Regions from separate parts of the Musicola paradisiaca NCPPB 2511 genome, predicted to be linked through region 4. Evidence: predicted binding sites of a transcription regulator. Region 4 holds the regulator's gene; each other region holds the start of a gene.

Region 1 (4,314 bases), 130 kb from region 4:
TTTGCGTATCGGTGGGCCGACCTACCATTGGGTACGGGAAGCGTTGCTGGCGGGCAAGCGTCTGTTGGCGCAGGCCGCAGATATCACCACGCCGTTGCTGTTGCTGCAGGCCGAAGAAGACAAGGTGGTGGATAACCGTAGCCAGGATGCGTTCTGCCGCGCGCTGTCCGAGGCCGGCCATCCCAGCGTGGGCGGCGTACCGCGCGTGATTCAAGGCGCCCGTCACGACATCCTGTTTGAAACGGATGCGATGCGGGCCGAAGCATTAGGTCTGATTTTGACGCATTTTAGCCAATTTCATTAATACATCACTGGACGGGCCCGACCGTTCAGCACCAGCGGAGGTTGAATCTCACATATGTACCCGATAGTTGCATCCGATCTGGATGGCACGCTGCTCTCTCCCGATCACACTCTGTCGCCCTTTGCCAAAGAAACCCTGCGGTTGATGACGGAACGCGGGATCCATTTTGTGTTCGCCACCGGCCGCCATCACATGGATGTTGCACAAATCCGCGATAATTTGGCGATCACCGCCTTCATGATCACCTCCAACGGCGCCCGGGTGCATAACACCGAAGGCGAGCTGGTGTTCAGCCATAATCTTGATCGCGATATCGCGCAGGATCTGTACGCCATGGTGTATCACCACCCGGATATCCTGACCCACGTCTATCGCGACGACGAATGGTTCCTGTGCCGTTCTCGGCCGGAAGAGGAGCGATTTTTTACCGAATCGGTGTTTCGCTACACGCTGTTCGATCCGGATACGCTGGGGACGGATGGCGTCGGCAAGGTGTTCTTTACCTGCGAAGATCACGACAAGCTGCTGCTGCTGGAAGAAGCGCTGAATGCGCGTTGGGGCGACCGGGTGAATGTCAGTTTTTCAACCCTGAGCTGTCTGGAAGTGATGGCCGGCGGTGTGTCCAAAGGGCACGCGCTGGAACAGGTGGCGAAGATACTGGGCCACACCATCAAAGATTGCATCGCTTTCGGCGACGGCATGAACGACTACGAAATGCTATCTATGGCGGGCAAGGGTTGCGTCATGGGCAATGCCCACCAGCGGTTGAAGGACGTTCTGCCGGGAAATGATGTGATTGGCACCAATATCGACGATGCCGTGCCGCGCTATCTGCGTAAACTCTATCTGGCGTAACGTTATCCCTTCGGGGCGTGTCGTCGCGTTGCCGATGCATGAAAAAAGGGGAGGCGCCTGAAAAGGGCCTCCCCTGGTTGTTATCCCTTGTTGGGGACATGGCGTTACATCGCCGTCATCACGCGGTGCGTTCCGCCAACGCTTCCTTGTGTTTCTTCTCGTTGATCATGGTCAGGAACAGCAGGACCACCGCCATCGCGCTGCCGGCGATCATGACCATAAAGCCGCCGTTCCAGCCGAAGAAGTCGACGGTGTAGCCCACGATGGCGCTGGCCGCCACCGAGCCGCCCAGATAGCCAAACAACCCGGTGAAACCCGCTGCCGTACCGGCTGCTTTCTTGGGGGCGAGCTCCAGCGCGTGCAGACCAATCAGCATAACCGGGCCGTAGATCAGGAAGCCGATGACAATCATACAGGCCATATCTACTGTGGGGTTGCCCGCCGGGTTCAGCCAATAAATGACGGTGGCGATAGTCACCAGCGTCATGAAGAATACGCCGGTGGCGCCGCGGTTGCCCTTGAACACTTTGTCGGACATCCAGCCGCACAGTAATGTGCCTGGAATACCGGCGTATTCGTACAGGAAGTAAGCCCAGGACGATTTATCCAGTGCGAAATGCTTCACTTCTCTCAGGTAAGTCGGCGACCAATCCAGAATGCCGTAGCGCAGCAGGTACACGAACACGTTGGCGACGGCGATATACCACAGCAATTTGTTCGGGAAGATGTACTGCATGAAGATTTCTTTAGCGGTCAGCTCCTGCTCGTCTTTCTCGGTGTAATCCGCCGGGTAATCGTTTTTGTACTCTTCGATCGGCGGCAAGCCACAGGACTGCGGGGTATCGCGCATCAAGGCGAAGGCGAACAGCGCAACCAGAATCGCGCCGAATGCAGGCATATAGAGCGCGGCTTTCCAATCGTTGAACCAGGCCATCCCCAACAGGAACAGCAGCGGAGGAATACCGCCGCCGACGTTATGGGCGCAGTTCCAGATGGAGACGATACCGCCGCGTTCTTTCTGCGACCACCAGTGCACCATGGTGCGTCCGCACGGCGGCCACCCCATCCCCTGGAACCAACCACAGACAAACAGTAGCGCGAACATGATCATGATGCTGGAGGTTGCCCACGGCACAAAGCCCATCAGCAACATAACGACCGCAGCCAGGATCAGGCCAGCTGGCAGAAAGATGCGCGGATTCGAACGGTCGGACACCGCGCCCATTATGAATTTGGAGAATCCGTAGGCGATAGATATTCCGGACAGTGCGAAGCCCAGATCGCCACGGGAAAAACCCTGTTCAATCAGGTAGGGCATGGCCAGCGCGAAGTTCTTTCTGACCAGGTAATACGCCGCGTAACCAAAGAAGATCCCCAGGAAAATTTGCCAGCGCAGGCGACGATAGAGCGGATCGACCTGGTGCTCGGCGACACGCGGACGGTGCGTCGCTGGCTTGAAAATACTCAACATAAACAGCTCCCGATGTAGGTATTGGATTGATTTTTTCTATAACGCGCACAAGAGTATCGAGTTGGTACGCGGATCGGTGTGAGTCATCGCGCAATTGTTACACTTTTATGACTCGTGGCCGTATTTTGTGTGTTATTTAACACAAATGAAATATGTATATGTCGCTTTATTGTGATTAATGTCTCAAATTGGTGCGCTTGCTGGCTTTTTTCTTTCGTTTTTTGCTCGTATTTGCTCTTTATCAATCATTTTTATGAGTGTTTATGTCCAAATAGGTACTGGATAGATCCAGACTGAGGTACGGCAGACATGGCAAATACTGATTTGCGGCGAGAAACGGATGTGATCATCATCGGTGGCGGCGCCACCGGTGCAGGCACGGCACGTGACTGTGCGCTGCGTGGCCTGCGCTGTCTGTTGCTGGAGCGACATGACATTGCGACCGGCGCCACCGGGCGCAACCACGGGTTATTGCACAGCGGCGCCCGTTATGCGGTGACGGATGCGGAATCCGCACGGGAATGCATCGAAGAAAACCAGATTCTACGGCGTATCGCCCGCCACTGTATTGAACCTACCGACGGCCTGTTCCTGACGCTGCCGGAAGACGATCTTCACTACCAGTCCACCTTTATCGATGCCTGCCGTCAGGCGGGGATCAATGCTCAGGCTATCGATCCGCAAGAAGCGCTGTTGCTGGAGCCCGCCGCCAACCCGACCATGATCGGCGCGGTTCGGGTACCGGACGGCACGGTGGATCCGTTCCGCCTGACCGCCGCCAACATGATCGATGCCTGCGAACATGGCGCGGAAGTGTTGACCTACCATGAAGTTACCGGGCTGATTCGTCAGGGCGATCGGGTAATTGGCGTGCGCGTTTTCGACCATAAGCGTGGTCTTGCCGGCGAGATTTATGCGCAGGTCGTCGTCAACGCCGCCGGTATCTGGGGGCAGCGCATTGCCGAATATGCCGACCTGCGTGTGCGGATGTTTCCGGCCAAAGGTGCGTTGCTGATTCTTGGCCATCGTATCAATAACCGGGTGATTAACCGCTGTCGCAAGCCGGCGGACGCCGATATTCTGGTGCCGGGCGATACCATCTCGCTGATTGGTACGACATCGACCCGCATTGATTACGACCAAATCGACAACATGACGGTGACGCCGCAGGAAGTGGCGACCCTGATCCGAGAAGGCAGCATGTTGGCGCCGCAGCTGGCCCATACCCGTATTCTGCGTGCTTACGCCGGCGTGCGTCCGTTGGTGGCGAGCGACAGCGATCCCTCCGGTCGTAGCGTCAGCCGCGGTATCGTCTTGCTGGATCACGCCGAGCGCGACGGGCTGGAGGGCTTTGTCACCATCACCGGCGGCAAGCTGATGACCTATCGATTGATGGCGGAGTGGGTCACGGACAAGGTGTGCGAAAAACTGGGACATGCGGTGGCCGGCACTACCGCATCGCGGCCATTGCCGGGATCGGAAACTCGTGCGGCAGATGCGCCGGCGATCGCATCCGATCTGCCCGCGCCGCTACGCGGTTCCATTCTTTACCGACATGGGCAACGTGCGATTCCATTGATTGCCGGGCCGCTGGCGGATAGCAGCCTGGTGTGCGAGTGCGAAGCGGTCACGGCCGGCGAAGTGCGTTATGCGGTCGATTCGTTGCAGGTCAACAACCTGACTG
Region 2 (4,314 bases), 530 kb from region 4:
CGTATCTGGTTATTGTCAATACAATCATTCGTAATTACGCTTTTTTTAAATGATTCATTAATCCAGATCTGTGTTATAGCCACCGGCGGTTTTTTTTCTTAATAAAAGAACTACAAATTAAATTTGTTATTAACATTGTTATGACAGGGATAAGTCATCATTCATGATGAATAAATCGCAGCGTAAATGTTAATAAGCGCGGGGGATTTATAAATAAGTATTAATAATAATATATGCGATGAGAATAAATGACGGGATGAATAAGTATTGACGACATCGGCGTTATTTCATGGAGTCTTCTCCGGAACGTTAAATGCTTCACGTATTGCCAATCTGTTATGCCCCAAATAATTCGCGCCGCAGAACAGCGGCAAGTCAGTGATGCGGGGGCGCGACGAATCCGCTGGGGGCAGATGGGAATACAACGGTGAGAACACAACGTGCTGTGGCCTCAAGGGTAATGTCCTTGAATGGGCCGAGTCATCAAGCCCACAGCGACAACTGAAATATGACAGGTACAGAGCGAATGGGCGTGAAACTGACGCCGATCGCCTGGCCATCCGCCAGTCCCCCCGAAAGCACAGCACATTCGGGGGGACTTGGGATCACGTTACGGGCGCCGGGTTAAAGACCGACAAGGCGTTATGTAAGCCCCACCGATCAGACCAGGTCTGTTTCCTGCCGCTGGCAATATCCAGAATGAACTGGAACAACTGCCAACCTACCTGCTCAATGGTGGCTTCGCCGGTGGCGATAGTACCGGCGTCGATATCCATCAGATCGTGCCAGCGCTCCGCCAATGCCGAACGGGTCGCCATCTTGATAACCGGCACCGCTTTCAGGCCGTAAGGCGTACCGCGCCCTGTGGTAAATACCTGAACCGTAATGCCCGACGCCATTTGCTGCGTGCCGCAGACGAAGTCGCTGGCGGGCGTAGCGGCGTAAATCAGGCCGCGTTTGGTGGGGCGCTGTCCGGGGGACAACACCTCAGCGATAGCGCTGTTACCGGATTTGGCAATTGAACCGAGCGCTTTTTCCACCACGTTCGCCAGCCCGCCTTTTTTGTTGCCGGGGGAGGGGTTGGCGCTGCGGTCGGTTTGGCCGCTGTCCAGGTAATTATCGTACCAGGCCATTTCTTCCAGCAGGCGTTTGCCCACCTCTTCGTTAATGGCGCGAGGCGTCAGCAGATGGATAGCATCGCGAACTTCCGTCACTTCCGAGAACATAACGGTGGCGCCGCAGCGCACCAGCAGGTCGGAGGCGAAGCCGACCGCCGGATTGGCGGTGACGCCGGAGAATGCATCGCTACCGCCGCATTGCATACCGACGACCAGCTCGGAGGCGGGAACGGTCTCCCGTTTACGTTGGTTCAGATGCTGTAGGTGTTTCTCCGCCATGGCGAGGATATCGTCCACCATGGCTTTGAAACCGACATGGTGCTCATCCTGCAAACGCACGATGCTGGCGTCGTCCAGCGAAATCGGCTGTGCATCCGGCGTCCCTTGCAACAGGCGTTCCGGCTGGAGTTTTTCACAACCCAACCCGACGACCAGAATCTCTCCGCCGAAATTGGGGTTGAGCGCCAGGTTATGGATGGTGCGGATCGGCACCACGGCGGCGGGGGCATTGATGGCGACGCCGCATCCGTAGAGATGGTTGAGCGCGACAACGCCATCCACGTTTGGATAGCGCGGCAGCAAGTCCCGTTCAATGATATTGACCACGTAATCCACTACGCCGGCGACACAGTGCACGCTGGTGGTAATGCCCAGCATGTTCTTGGTGCCGACGCTGCCGTCCGGATTGCGGTAGCCTTCGAAGGTATAACCTTCCAGCGCCGGCAGCGGCTCGGGTACCTTGGTTGCCAGCGGGAGGGTGTCCAGCGCGGGTGCTTTGGGCAATGCCACCAGCGATTCGTCTATCCAACTTCCCCGGGGAATATCTTTCACGGCGTAACCGATGATTTCGCCGTAACGAACAATCGGCGCGCCGCAGGCAATATCGGACAGCGCCACTTTATGGCCCTGAGGTATATGCTCCGTCAGCTCCAGACCACAACTAAATCGCGTTCCGGCACGTAGTCCATTATTGTTGACGACAATGGCCACATTATCTGAATCGTGCACTTTGATATAAAGCGGCCGATCCTTTGCCGCCCGGTTTTCTGTATCATTTAACATGATGCAAACCTTTCATAATTATGACATACAGCTTACTTTCACTGCGGATGCTACTTATTTCTTTGCTCCGCGCCAGTATAGATGAACGGGGAATACACCGGCATTATGCAATTGAATGACATCCCGCAGACTTCGGCTCAATTTATCGTGCGAAAAAACAACCCTGAGTGAGAGTCATCACATTCCAGGTTTGCTGTCTTTGGCGCCTGCCATGGTCATCCTATTTTCCAATGATAACGCCCGATACGTCGGTTTCGTGAAATAACTCCCAGGCGCTTGGGCGGTTGCCATAACTTCTTTTGTCTACCCTGTGGATTCTTGGGCGTTTATCTAGTGAGCCGCCAAACCACTGCTTTTATAATTTCTCTCGAAGTCGAAGAGGTCATCGTCGTTTATTTTCGCTGTTCTACTTTTTTGCTCTGCTCAACATTAAAACCAATATCGACACTCGATTTCATTCTGATAACCGACCCTACATTGTTTTGTTATTCGGAATGAATGAGCTAACCGCTATACCAGTAGGAGTTCATTATGAATACAGCCAGCACAACGGCAGGCGTAATACAAAAGAAAACGAATGCCCGTTACTGGATTGTCGTGATGCTGTTTATCGTCACGTCATTCAACTATGGCGACCGCGCCACCATCTCCATTGCCGGCTCGGCCATGTCGAAGGAGATAGGTCTGGATGCCGTCGGCATGGGATATATCTTTTCTGCCTTTTCCTGGGCTTATGTAATTGGTCAGATTCCTGGTGGTTGGTTGCTTGACCGCTTCGGATCCAAACGGGTTTATTTCTGGAGTATTTTTACCTGGTCGCTGTTTACGCTGTTGCAGGGGTTTGTGGATTTGTTCCACGGCTCGGCCATCGTCATTTCCCTGTTTATGCTGCGCTTTATGGTGGGGATCTGTGAATCTCCGTCCTTCCCTGGTAACAGCCGTATCGTAGCGGCCTGGTTCCCGGCTCAGGAGCGTGGTACCGCTGTCGCCATCTTTAACTCGGCGCAGTATTTCGCCACGGTCATTTTTGCACCGATCATGGGCTGGCTGACGCACGCCGTCGGTTGGTCGCACGTGTTCTGGTTCATGGGCGGCCTGGGTATCATCATCAGCTTCCTGTGGGTGAAGGTTATCCACGATCCGAAAGACCATCCGAGCGTTAACAAAGCTGAGCTGGAATATATCGAAGCGGGCGGCGCGCTGGTCAACATGGATGCCGCAGCGAATAAGGCCAAAGTCTCCGGTGCGGAAAAATGGCACCAGATTAAACAACTGCTGACCTCCCGCATGATGCTGGGGATCTATCTCGGTCAATACTGTATCAACGCGCTGACTTACTTCTTTATTACCTGGTTCCCGGTGTACCTGGTGCAGGCGCGCGGCATGTCGATTTTGAAAGCGGGTTTTGTCGCCTCGATCCCGGCAATTTGTGGTTTCGTCGGCGGTGTGCTGGGCGGTGTGATTTCCGACTTCCTGATGCGTCGCACCCAGTCGCTCAACATTGCGCGTAAGACGCCGATCGTGCTGGGGATGATGCTCTCCATGTCCATGGTGATCTGTAACTATGTTTCCACCGAGTGGGTGGTTATCGCGGTGATGGCGACGGCCTTCTTCGGCAAGGGCATCGGTGCGCTGGGCTGGGCGGTGATGGCGGATACCGCACCGAAAGAAATCAGCGGCCTGAGCGGCGGTCTGTTCAATATGTTCGGCAACATCTCCGGCATCGTCACCCCGATCGCCATCGGTTATATCGTAGGCGTTACCGGTTCTTTCAACGGCGGTCTGGTGTATGTGGGCATTCATGCCTTCGTCGCGATCCTGAGCTTCCTGTTCATTGTTCAGGACATCAAGCGTGTCGAATTGAAACCGTACAACAACAACTGATTCAGGGGATAAGGAGAAAAGCATGAGTAGCACTCAGGACACCCCAATTATTACTGATATGAAGGTCATCCCGGTGGCCGGCCATGACAGCATGTTGCTGAATATCGGCGGCGCCCACGGCGCCTACTTCACCCGCAACATCGTCATTTTGACGGACAGTTCCGGTCATACCGGCGTGGGCGAAGCGCCCGGCGGCGAGGTGATTTACAACACGCTGACGGCCGCCATTCCCCAGGTCGTGGGCAACCAG
Region 3 (4,314 bases), 1.2 Mb from region 4:
TTCGCGTTAATCCCGGAACGTTAACCAGTAAGGCGCGATGAGCCATAAAAAACCCGCCTGACGGCGGGTTGGTTCTTTATGCTCAAATCACGTATCAGGCATTATTGAAACGGCGCGGAGCACGCTGACCGTCACGATTGCCACTGCGACGCTCGCCACCTTCACGACGCTCACCGCCAAACGGACGGCCACGACCGTTACCGGCGCGTTCGCTGTTGAAACCACGACCGCCGATACGTTCGCCGCCCTCACGACGCTCACGACGTTCATGCGGTTGTGCATCGCCCACCAATTGCATGTTCATCGGCTTGTTCAGGATGCGTGTGCGAGTGAAGTGCGACAGCAGTTCACCCGGCATACCTTTCGGCAGCTCAATGGTGGAATGGGAAGCAAACAGCTTGATGTTACCGATATAACGACTGCTGATATCCCCTTCGTTGGCAATCGCGCCAACGATATGACGAACTTCTACACCGTCATCACGTCCCACTTCAATACGATACAGTTCCATTTCACCGACATCACGGCGCTCACGACGAGCCGGGCGTTCATCACTACGCGGGCCCCGATCATTACGGTCGCCACGACGTTCGAAACGATCGTCGCGCTCACGGAATTCACGGCGCGGACGCGCTGGCGCATCCGGCGGCAGAATCAGTGGACGCTCGCCTTGCGCCATTTTCAGCAGAGCGGCAGCCAGTGTTTCCACATCCAGTTCTGCAGACGGCTGCAACTTCGCCAACAGCGCACGATACTGATCCAGATCGCTGCTTTCCAACTGTTGCTGTACCTTGGCGGCGAACTTGGCCAGACGGCGCTGCCCCAGCAGTTCCGCATTCGGCAGTTCCACTTCCGGAATAGTCAACTTCATGGTGCGTTCAACGTTGCGCAACAAACGACGCTCACGATTTTCCACGAACAGCAACGCACGACCCGCGCGACCCGCGCGACCAGTACGGCCGATACGATGCACATAGGATTCGGCGTCCATCGGGATATCGTAGTTAACCACCAGGCTAATACGATCTACATCCAAACCACGCGCGGCGACGTCGGTCGCGATCAGGATATCCAGACGACCATCTTTCAGGCGTTCCAGCGTCTGCTCACGCAGCGCCTGATTCATGTCGCCGTTCAATGCAGCGCTGTTATAACCGCTGCGCTCCAGCGCTTCGGCCACTTCCAGCGTGGCATTCTTAGTACGCACAAAAATAATCGCCGCGTCGAAATCTTCCGCTTCCAGGAAACGGATCAGCGCTTCATTTTTGCGCATGCCGTACACCGTCCAGTAGCTCTGGCTGATGTCCGGGCGGGTGGTCACGCTGGACTGAATACGGACTTCCTGCGGATCGTTCATGAACCGACGAGTAATGCGGCGAATCGCTTCCGGCATGGTGGCGGAGAACAGAGCGGTCTGGTGGCCATCCGGAATCTGCGCCATGATGTTTTCTACATCTTCAATGAACCCCATGCGCAGCATTTCATCGGCCTCATCCAGAACCAGGCCGCTCAGATTGGACAGATCCAACGTACCGCGTTTCAGGTGATCTAACAGACGTCCGGGCGTACCCACCACAACTTGTGGGCCCTGACGCAACGCACGCAATTGTACGTCATAACGCTGGCCGCCATACAAAGCGACTACGTTGACGCCATGCATATGCTTGGAAAATTCGCCACACGCTTCGGCTACTTGTACTGCGAGTTCGCGGGTAGGCGCTAGCACCAGAATCTGAGGGGCCTTCAGTTCTGGATTAACATTGTTCAACAACGGCAGAGAAAATGCCGCTGTTTTACCACTCCCGGTCTGTGCCATACCCAGCACATCGCGACCGTTGAGCAGATGGGGAATACATTCTGCCTGGATAGGGGATGGTTTTTCGTATCCCATATCCGACAGGGCGTTAAGAATAGGAGCGGAAAGCCCCAGATCAGCAAAAGAGGTTTCAAACTCTGCCATGTAAACGTGCCTCACTTCAAAATGGCGGCCAGTCTACATAACTTGTCGAGAAAATACTCAATCATTTTCATTGAAAAGTGTGAACCGGCTCAAATTGGATTAAAAAGCGAACAAAAAAGCCTCGCCCGCTAAGGCGATAGAAATCGTCATGATTTCAGGCTGAAAGGTGTTCGTCAGCTATTGCTGGTCCGATCCTGATAGGTCGTCTTGCTCTTGGCCTAACTGCGCCAATTCCAACAATGCATAGCGGTGCTCAACAAAGTTATGGACATTGTTAGAGACCGTCAGCTTGAACAACGCCTCGGCGGTGTTCTTGTCCCCCAGACTTAGGTAGTGCTTACCTAAATAGAAGTCAGTTTCACTGAGATGCTCGGCGAGCGAAGTGTTATCCTTAGCTTCTTCCTGCACATGCTTCATCAACGTCTTCTCGTTGATGTCGCCCAGGTAGAATTCGACTATTGTCCATCCCCATATGCCTTTCTTTGCCCCATCATAGCGCGTTCTCAACGCAGCTTTAGCCTGCTGGGGATTGATTTCTCTCTCTGCAAGATACAGCCACAGAGAACGGAAAGGATCGTTAGGATCGTCGCGATAAAACGCTAGCAAATCATCCTGCGCCAACTGGTAGCGACCGCCGTAATACAATGCGATGCCCCGATTCAAACGCGCATAATTGTAAGTTGGATCAAGCTCTAGTACAGAATCAAACGCTTCATAGGCAGCATCAAAATTGCCTGCCTGCGTCAAATAAATGCCGAGATAATTAAATACCTCCGGCATATCAGGGCGGATAGAGAGCGCTTGTGAAAAATCATTTCGCGCTAATGCCCGCAACCCCAAGCTATCATACAGCACTCCACGCTCATATAATAGCTGTGCTCGTTCATCAGGAGTGAGAGCCCGGCTTGCCAGAATCTGTTCCATGCGTGCCAGAATGACTTCCTGTTGCAGTGTCGGCTGTAACGGAACAGCCAATAGTGCATCTTTACGCCAATCCGTGTTGCTGCATCCTGCCAGCATGATCGCTGTCGCAACATAACACCAGCGTAAGAAAGGCTTCATTTCCCACTCCCGAAGACAAACATTTGATGAACATCCTGTCCCCGACTGCTAAAAATAAGGATATCCGTCCCTTATAATACACGCAGCTCCTTCACATCGTAAGGAGCTGCCAATCGATTATTCGCTATTATTCCGCTTCAGAAACCGGAGTTATTTCCTGAGATTGAACAGTAGCTTCTTTAATGCTCAGGCGGACACGCCCTTGACGATCAACTTCCAGTACCTTAACCGGGACTTCCTGACCCAATTGCAGATAATCGGCGACTTTCTCGATGCGCTTGTCAGCAATCTGAGAAATATGCACCAGACCTTCTTTACCACCGCCGATAGCGACAAAAGCGCCAAAGTCTACGATGCGCGTCACTTTACCCTGATAAATGCGACCCACTTCGATTTCAGCAGTGATCTCTTCGATACGACGAATAGCTTCGCGAGCCTTGTCGCCATCACTGGAGGCGATCTTCACTGTACCGTCATCTTCGATCTCGATGGTCGTGCCGGTTTCTTCGGTCAACGCGCGAATGACGGAACCACCTTTCCCAATAACATCTTTGATCTTATCGGTACTGATCTTGATGGTATGGATACGTGGAGCAAATTCGGAAATCTCGCCACGCGGTGTGCTGATAGCCTGCTCCATCACACCCAGGATATGCAAACGCGCACCCTTGGCCTGATTCAAGGCAACCTGCATGATTTCACGTGTGATACCTTCAATCTTGATATCCATTTGCAGAGCGGTGACACCCTCGCGGCTGCCAGCAACTTTAAAGTCCATATCACCCAAGTGGTCTTCATCACCCAGGATATCGGACAATACGACATAACTGTCGCCTTCCTTCACCAGCCCCATGGCTATACCAGCAACAGCAGCTTTGATCGGCACGCCAGCATCCATCAATGCCAGAGAGGCGCCACATACGGAAGCCATGGAGGAGGAGCCATTGGATTCAGTAATTTCAGAAACCACGCGGACTGTATACGGGAATGCTTCAGGCTTCGGCATCACAGCCAACACGCCACGTTTGGCCAAACGGCCATGACCAATCTCACGGCGTTTGGGCGATCCCACCATACCGGTTTCACCGACAGAATACGGAGGGAAGTTGTAGTGCAGCAGAAAACGATCAGTACGTTCACCCATCAGTTCATCGATGATCTGAGCATCGCGTTCGGTACCCAGCGTTGCAGTCACTAGCGCCTGAGTCTCACCACGGGTGAACAGCGCGGATCCATGGGTACGAGGCAGAACACCGGTACGAACGTCCAAGCCGCGAATCATGTCTTTTTCT
Region 4 (4,314 bases):
CCCGTCTTCACGGCTTTCACGACGCCGCGGATTATTACCGGCGTTGCAGCGCCATGCCGCTGCTGCCGCAGATCCGTACTCCAACCCTGATCATCCAGGCAAAGGACGATCCTTTTATGACGCCTGAAGTCATTCCCGATCCCTCGCAGTTACCGCCCTGCGTCGAATACCAACTGACAGAGCATGGCGGGCATGTCGGCTTTGTCAGCGGATCATGGCGCCACCCTGAAATGTGGCTGGAACATCGCATCCCCGATTGGTTCACCCCTTATCTGGAGCAATAAAATGATCATTCCCTGGCAGGCGCTGGCGCCCGACACGCTGGAAAATTTGATTGAATCATTCGTACTGCGGGAAGGCACCGACTACGGCGAACATGAACGCTCGCTGGCGGAAAAGGTGGAAGACGTACACCTGCAACTGCAACGCGGCGAGGTGGTGCTGGTCTGGTCCGAACTGCATGAAACCGTCAACATCATGCCGCGTAACGCCTTGCGCAGCGGCGTGATTCACGACGGCTGACACGCCCGCTGGAAAACGTAAATTGGCGTGTCAGGCCGGAACAAACATGATAACAATAAGGATATTGCGTTATGGTCGATCACGACCCGCGCCGCCTGACCGACCGGAGTTTGCATCATGTCGCATCAACACCCGATTATTGCAGTAACCGGCTCCAGCGGCGCCGGCACTACCACCACCAGCCTGGCGTTTCATAAAATTTTCCAGCAGCTCAATATCCGCGCCGCGCAGGTCGACGGTGACAGCTATCACCGTTATACCCGTCCGGAAATGGACATGGCGATCCGTAAAGCGCGGGATCTGGGCAGGCACATCAGCTACTTCGGCCCGGAAGCCAATGATTTCAGTTTGCTGGAACAGGCGTTTATCGACTATGGTCGCAGCGGCAGCGGTAAAACCCGCAAATATCTCCACACCTACGACGAAGCCATTCCCTACAAGCAGGTACCGGGAACATTCACCCCCTGGGAACCGATGCCGGAACCCACGGATATTCTGTTTTACGAGGGGCTGCACGGCGGCGTCGTGACGGAATCCCATAACGTCGCCCAGCATGTGGACTTACTGGTCGGCGTGGTGCCGATCGTCAACCTGGAGTGGATGCAGAAACTGGTACGGGATATCAACGACCGCGGCCACTCACGCGAAGCGGTGATGGATTCGGTGGTTCGCTCGATGGAGGACTACATCACCTATATCACCCCGCAGTTTTCACGCACGCACATCAACTTCCAGCGCGTCCCGACAGTCGATACCTCCAATCCGTTTGCCGCCAAATCCGTTCCATCCATGGATGAAAGTTTTGTCGTGATCCACTTTCAGGGGATGAGCAACATCGACTACCCCTACTTGCTGGCCATGCTGCAAGGTTCGTTTATTTCGCACATCAATACGCTCGTGGTGCCGGGAGGGAAAATGGGGCTGGCGATGGAGCTGATTATGACGCCGCTGGTACAGCGGCTACTGGCGGGCGATAACATCGGTTAAAGCGTGGCGCGGCAGCCGTACAACCGCCGCGCATGATGTGCAACCGACCGGGTCATTCCAGTTCGACGACTTCATGGCTGTGAGTGATATGTACCGTTTTTCCCAACATCAGCGCGACGGAACAATATTTTTCCGCCGACAGCGCGACGGCGCGCTCAACTGCTTTGTCGGTCAAGCCGCGCCCTTTCACAATGAAATGCAAATTAATCGTGGTGAACATACGCGGCGCTTCTTCGCGGCGCTCCGACGTTAATCGTACTTCGCAATCCGCGACATCCTGACGCCCTTTCTGCAAGATGGATACCACGTCGACGGCGCTGCATCCACCCGCCGCCATCAGCACCATTTCCATCGGACTCGGCGCTTTGTCTCCGGCGTTTCCATCCATCAACACCTGATGCCCGGAGGCGGACTCGCCAAGAAACGTTAACCCTTCAACCCACTTCACCCGCGCCTGCATAACATTGACCCTCAACTATTTTTTAAAAATTACATCGCTTATGTATAAACCCGACTAAAATCAGAGTTTAATCATGCTGAAGCGAGACAACACGAGACACTACACACAACCTGTGTTAAAAACGGGGAAATAATCCGGTGTGTGAGCCTCTACCAGACACATCCTGATTATGACGTCACCCGATAGACAGCCTCAGTATATTCCCTGACGTCATTCCGCCTGAGTGGAATTTAAATATAACTATGTTATCACGCCGTACAGGGAACTCTGAGCCCTGTGATTTGCGCAGTGAATTACAACAGAGGATAACAGCGAATGGTTCTCGGCAAACCGCAAACAGACCCGACTCTCGAATGGTTCCTTTCTCATTGCCATATTCACAAATACCCATCGAAGAGCACGCTTATTCACCAGGGTGAAAAAGCAGAGACGCTTTACTACATCGTGAAAGGCTCGGTCGCCGTGCTGATCAAGGATGAAGAAGGTAAGGAAATGATCCTGTCCTATCTCAACCAGGGAGATTTCATTGGTGAACTCGGCCTGTTTGAAGAAGGTCAGGAACGTAGCGCCTGGGTTCGGGCCAAAACCGCCTGTGAAGTCGCCGAAATTTCCTACAAGAAATTCCGCCAGCTGATTCAGGTCAACCCCGATATTCTTATGCGTCTGTCTTCACAGATGGCGCGCCGTCTACAAGTCACGTCCCAGAAAGTGGGAAATCTGGCGTTTCTTGATGTAACGGGCCGCATCGCCCAAACACTGTTAAACCTGGCCAAGCAACCCGATGCCATGACGCATCCTGACGGCATGCAGATCAAGATTACCCGTCAGGAAATCGGTCAGATCGTCGGATGTTCTCGTGAAACCGTCGGCCGTATTCTGAAGATGCTGGAAGACCAGAATCTGATTTCCGCGCACGGCAAAACCATTGTGGTGTACGGTACACGCTGAGTCATTGCGACGCCGGATCAAAAAGAGCGTGCTGCGGCACGCTCTTTTATTTTCAGCAACAGACGAACTTATTGCTCCACAACCTTCGCGACCGCCTGTTCGAACAGCGCCATGCCTTGATCGATATCGTCCAGTTCAATCACCAGCGACGGCACAAAGCGAATCACATCCGGCCCGGCGACCAGAATCATTAACCCCAGTTCGGCCGACGCCGACAGGAAATCGCGCGCACGACCATGCCACGCTTTCTTGAGTTGTGCGCCAATCAACAGCCCCATACCGCGGACTTCATCAAAAATGCCAAACCGCTCATTGATACGGTGCAACGCCGCCGCAAAACGTTCATGACGAGCTTCCACCCCAGACAGCACTTCCGGCGTATTGATCACATCCAGCGCCGCTTCCGCCACCGCGCAGGCCAGCGGGTTGCCGCCGTAGGTGGTGCCGTGCAAACCGACGCTCATGACGGACGCCACTTCCTCGGTGGTCAGGCAAGCGCTGATGGGGAAACCGCCGCCCAACGCCTTGGCGGTGGTCAGGATATCCGGCCTCACGCCGTAATGCATGTAGGAGAACAGCTTGCCGCTGCGGCCCATGCCGCACTGCACTTCGTCGAACACCAGCAGCGCGTTGTACTGGTCGCACAATTCACGCACACCGGTGAGGAATTCCGGCGTCGCCGGCGTAATACCGCCCTCGCCCTGGATCGGTTCCAACACCACGGCACAGGTATGATCGTCCATCACCGCCTTCACCGCCGCCAGATCATTGAAAGGCACATGGATGATATCCGCCGGTTTCGGCCCGAAGCCGTCGGCGTACTTGGCCTGCCCGCCTACTGAAACCGTGAACAGCGTCCGGCCATGAAACGCCTGATAGAAAGCGATGATCTTGGTTTTATACGGACTATGGCGCTCGATGGCGTAATGACGAGCCAGTTTGAACGCCGCTTCATTGGCTTCCGCCCCCGAGTTGGCAAAAAACACCCGGTCGGCGAACGTGGCGGCAATCAGCTTGGAAGCCAGACGCAAAGCCGGCTCGTTGGTAAACACGTTGCTGGTGTGCCACAGGGTTTCGCCCTGCGTTTTCAACGCCTCAACCAGCGCCGGATGACAATGTCCCAGCGCGGTAACGGCAATACCGCCGGAAAAATCGATGTATTCTTTGCCCTGCTGATCCCAGACACGGCTCCCTTTACCCTTCACCGGCACGAACTGCGCGGGCGCATAAATCGGAAGAATGACCTTGTCGTATGTTTCCCGCGTTACTGCTGATTTTTCTGTCGCCATCTGCTGCCCCGTGATGATATCCCATTGTCCAACATGAAAATATAGTCAATAAATATGCATAAAAAATCACACGAGCGCAATCGATAAATCCGCTCGCCCGTCGACGCT

The links. Region 4 encodes CRP, which controls carbon source genes, mostly activating them, when cyclic AMP is high. Its sites were predicted from a motif close to ATGTGANNNNNNTCACAT; they were not measured.
Region 1: glpT (glycerol-3-phosphate transporter) is a predicted target of CRP. The motif match lies at 2,800-2,817, and genes of this name have one in related genera.
Region 2: garD (galactarate dehydratase) is a predicted target of CRP. The motif match lies at 2,346-2,363, and genes of this name have one in related genera.
Region 3: yrbN (protein YrbN) is a predicted target of CRP. The motif match lies at 2,038-2,055, and genes of this name have one in related genera.

What each region holds. Positions count from the first base shown of each region.
Region 1 is NZ_CM001857.1:277,438-281,751, forward strand. It holds gene pldB (lysophospholipase L2) at 1-304, shown strand, start outside; gene yigL (sugar/pyridoxal phosphate phosphatase YigL) at 359-1,159, shown strand; gene glpT (glycerol-3-phosphate transporter) at 1,278-2,630, opposite strand; gene glpA (anaerobic glycerol-3-phosphate dehydrogenase subunit A) at 2,940-4,314, shown strand, end outside.
Region 2 is NZ_CM001857.1:942,197-946,510, forward strand. It holds gene garD (galactarate dehydratase) at 606-2,180, opposite strand; gene DPA2511_RS04315 (MFS transporter) at 2,712-4,064, shown strand; gene DPA2511_RS04320 (enolase C-terminal domain-like protein) at 4,087-4,314, shown strand, end outside.
Region 3 is NZ_CM001857.1:3,882,067-3,886,380, forward strand. It holds gene DPA2511_RS17115 (DEAD/DEAH family ATP-dependent RNA helicase) at 95-1,960, opposite strand; gene yrbN (protein YrbN) at 1,972-2,031, opposite strand; gene nlpI (lipoprotein NlpI) at 2,138-3,022, opposite strand; gene pnp (polyribonucleotide nucleotidyltransferase) at 3,150-4,314, opposite strand, start outside.
Region 4 is NZ_CM001857.1:410,878-415,191, reverse strand. It holds gene DPA2511_RS01905 (hydrolase) at 1-284, shown strand, start outside; gene DPA2511_RS01900 (YheU family protein) at 286-522, shown strand; gene DPA2511_RS01895 (phosphoribulokinase) at 640-1,509, shown strand; gene DPA2511_RS01890 (OsmC family protein) at 1,562-1,969, opposite strand; gene crp (cAMP-activated global transcriptional regulator CRP) at 2,285-2,917, shown strand; gene argD (bifunctional acetylornithine/succinyldiaminopimelate transaminase) at 2,986-4,206, opposite strand.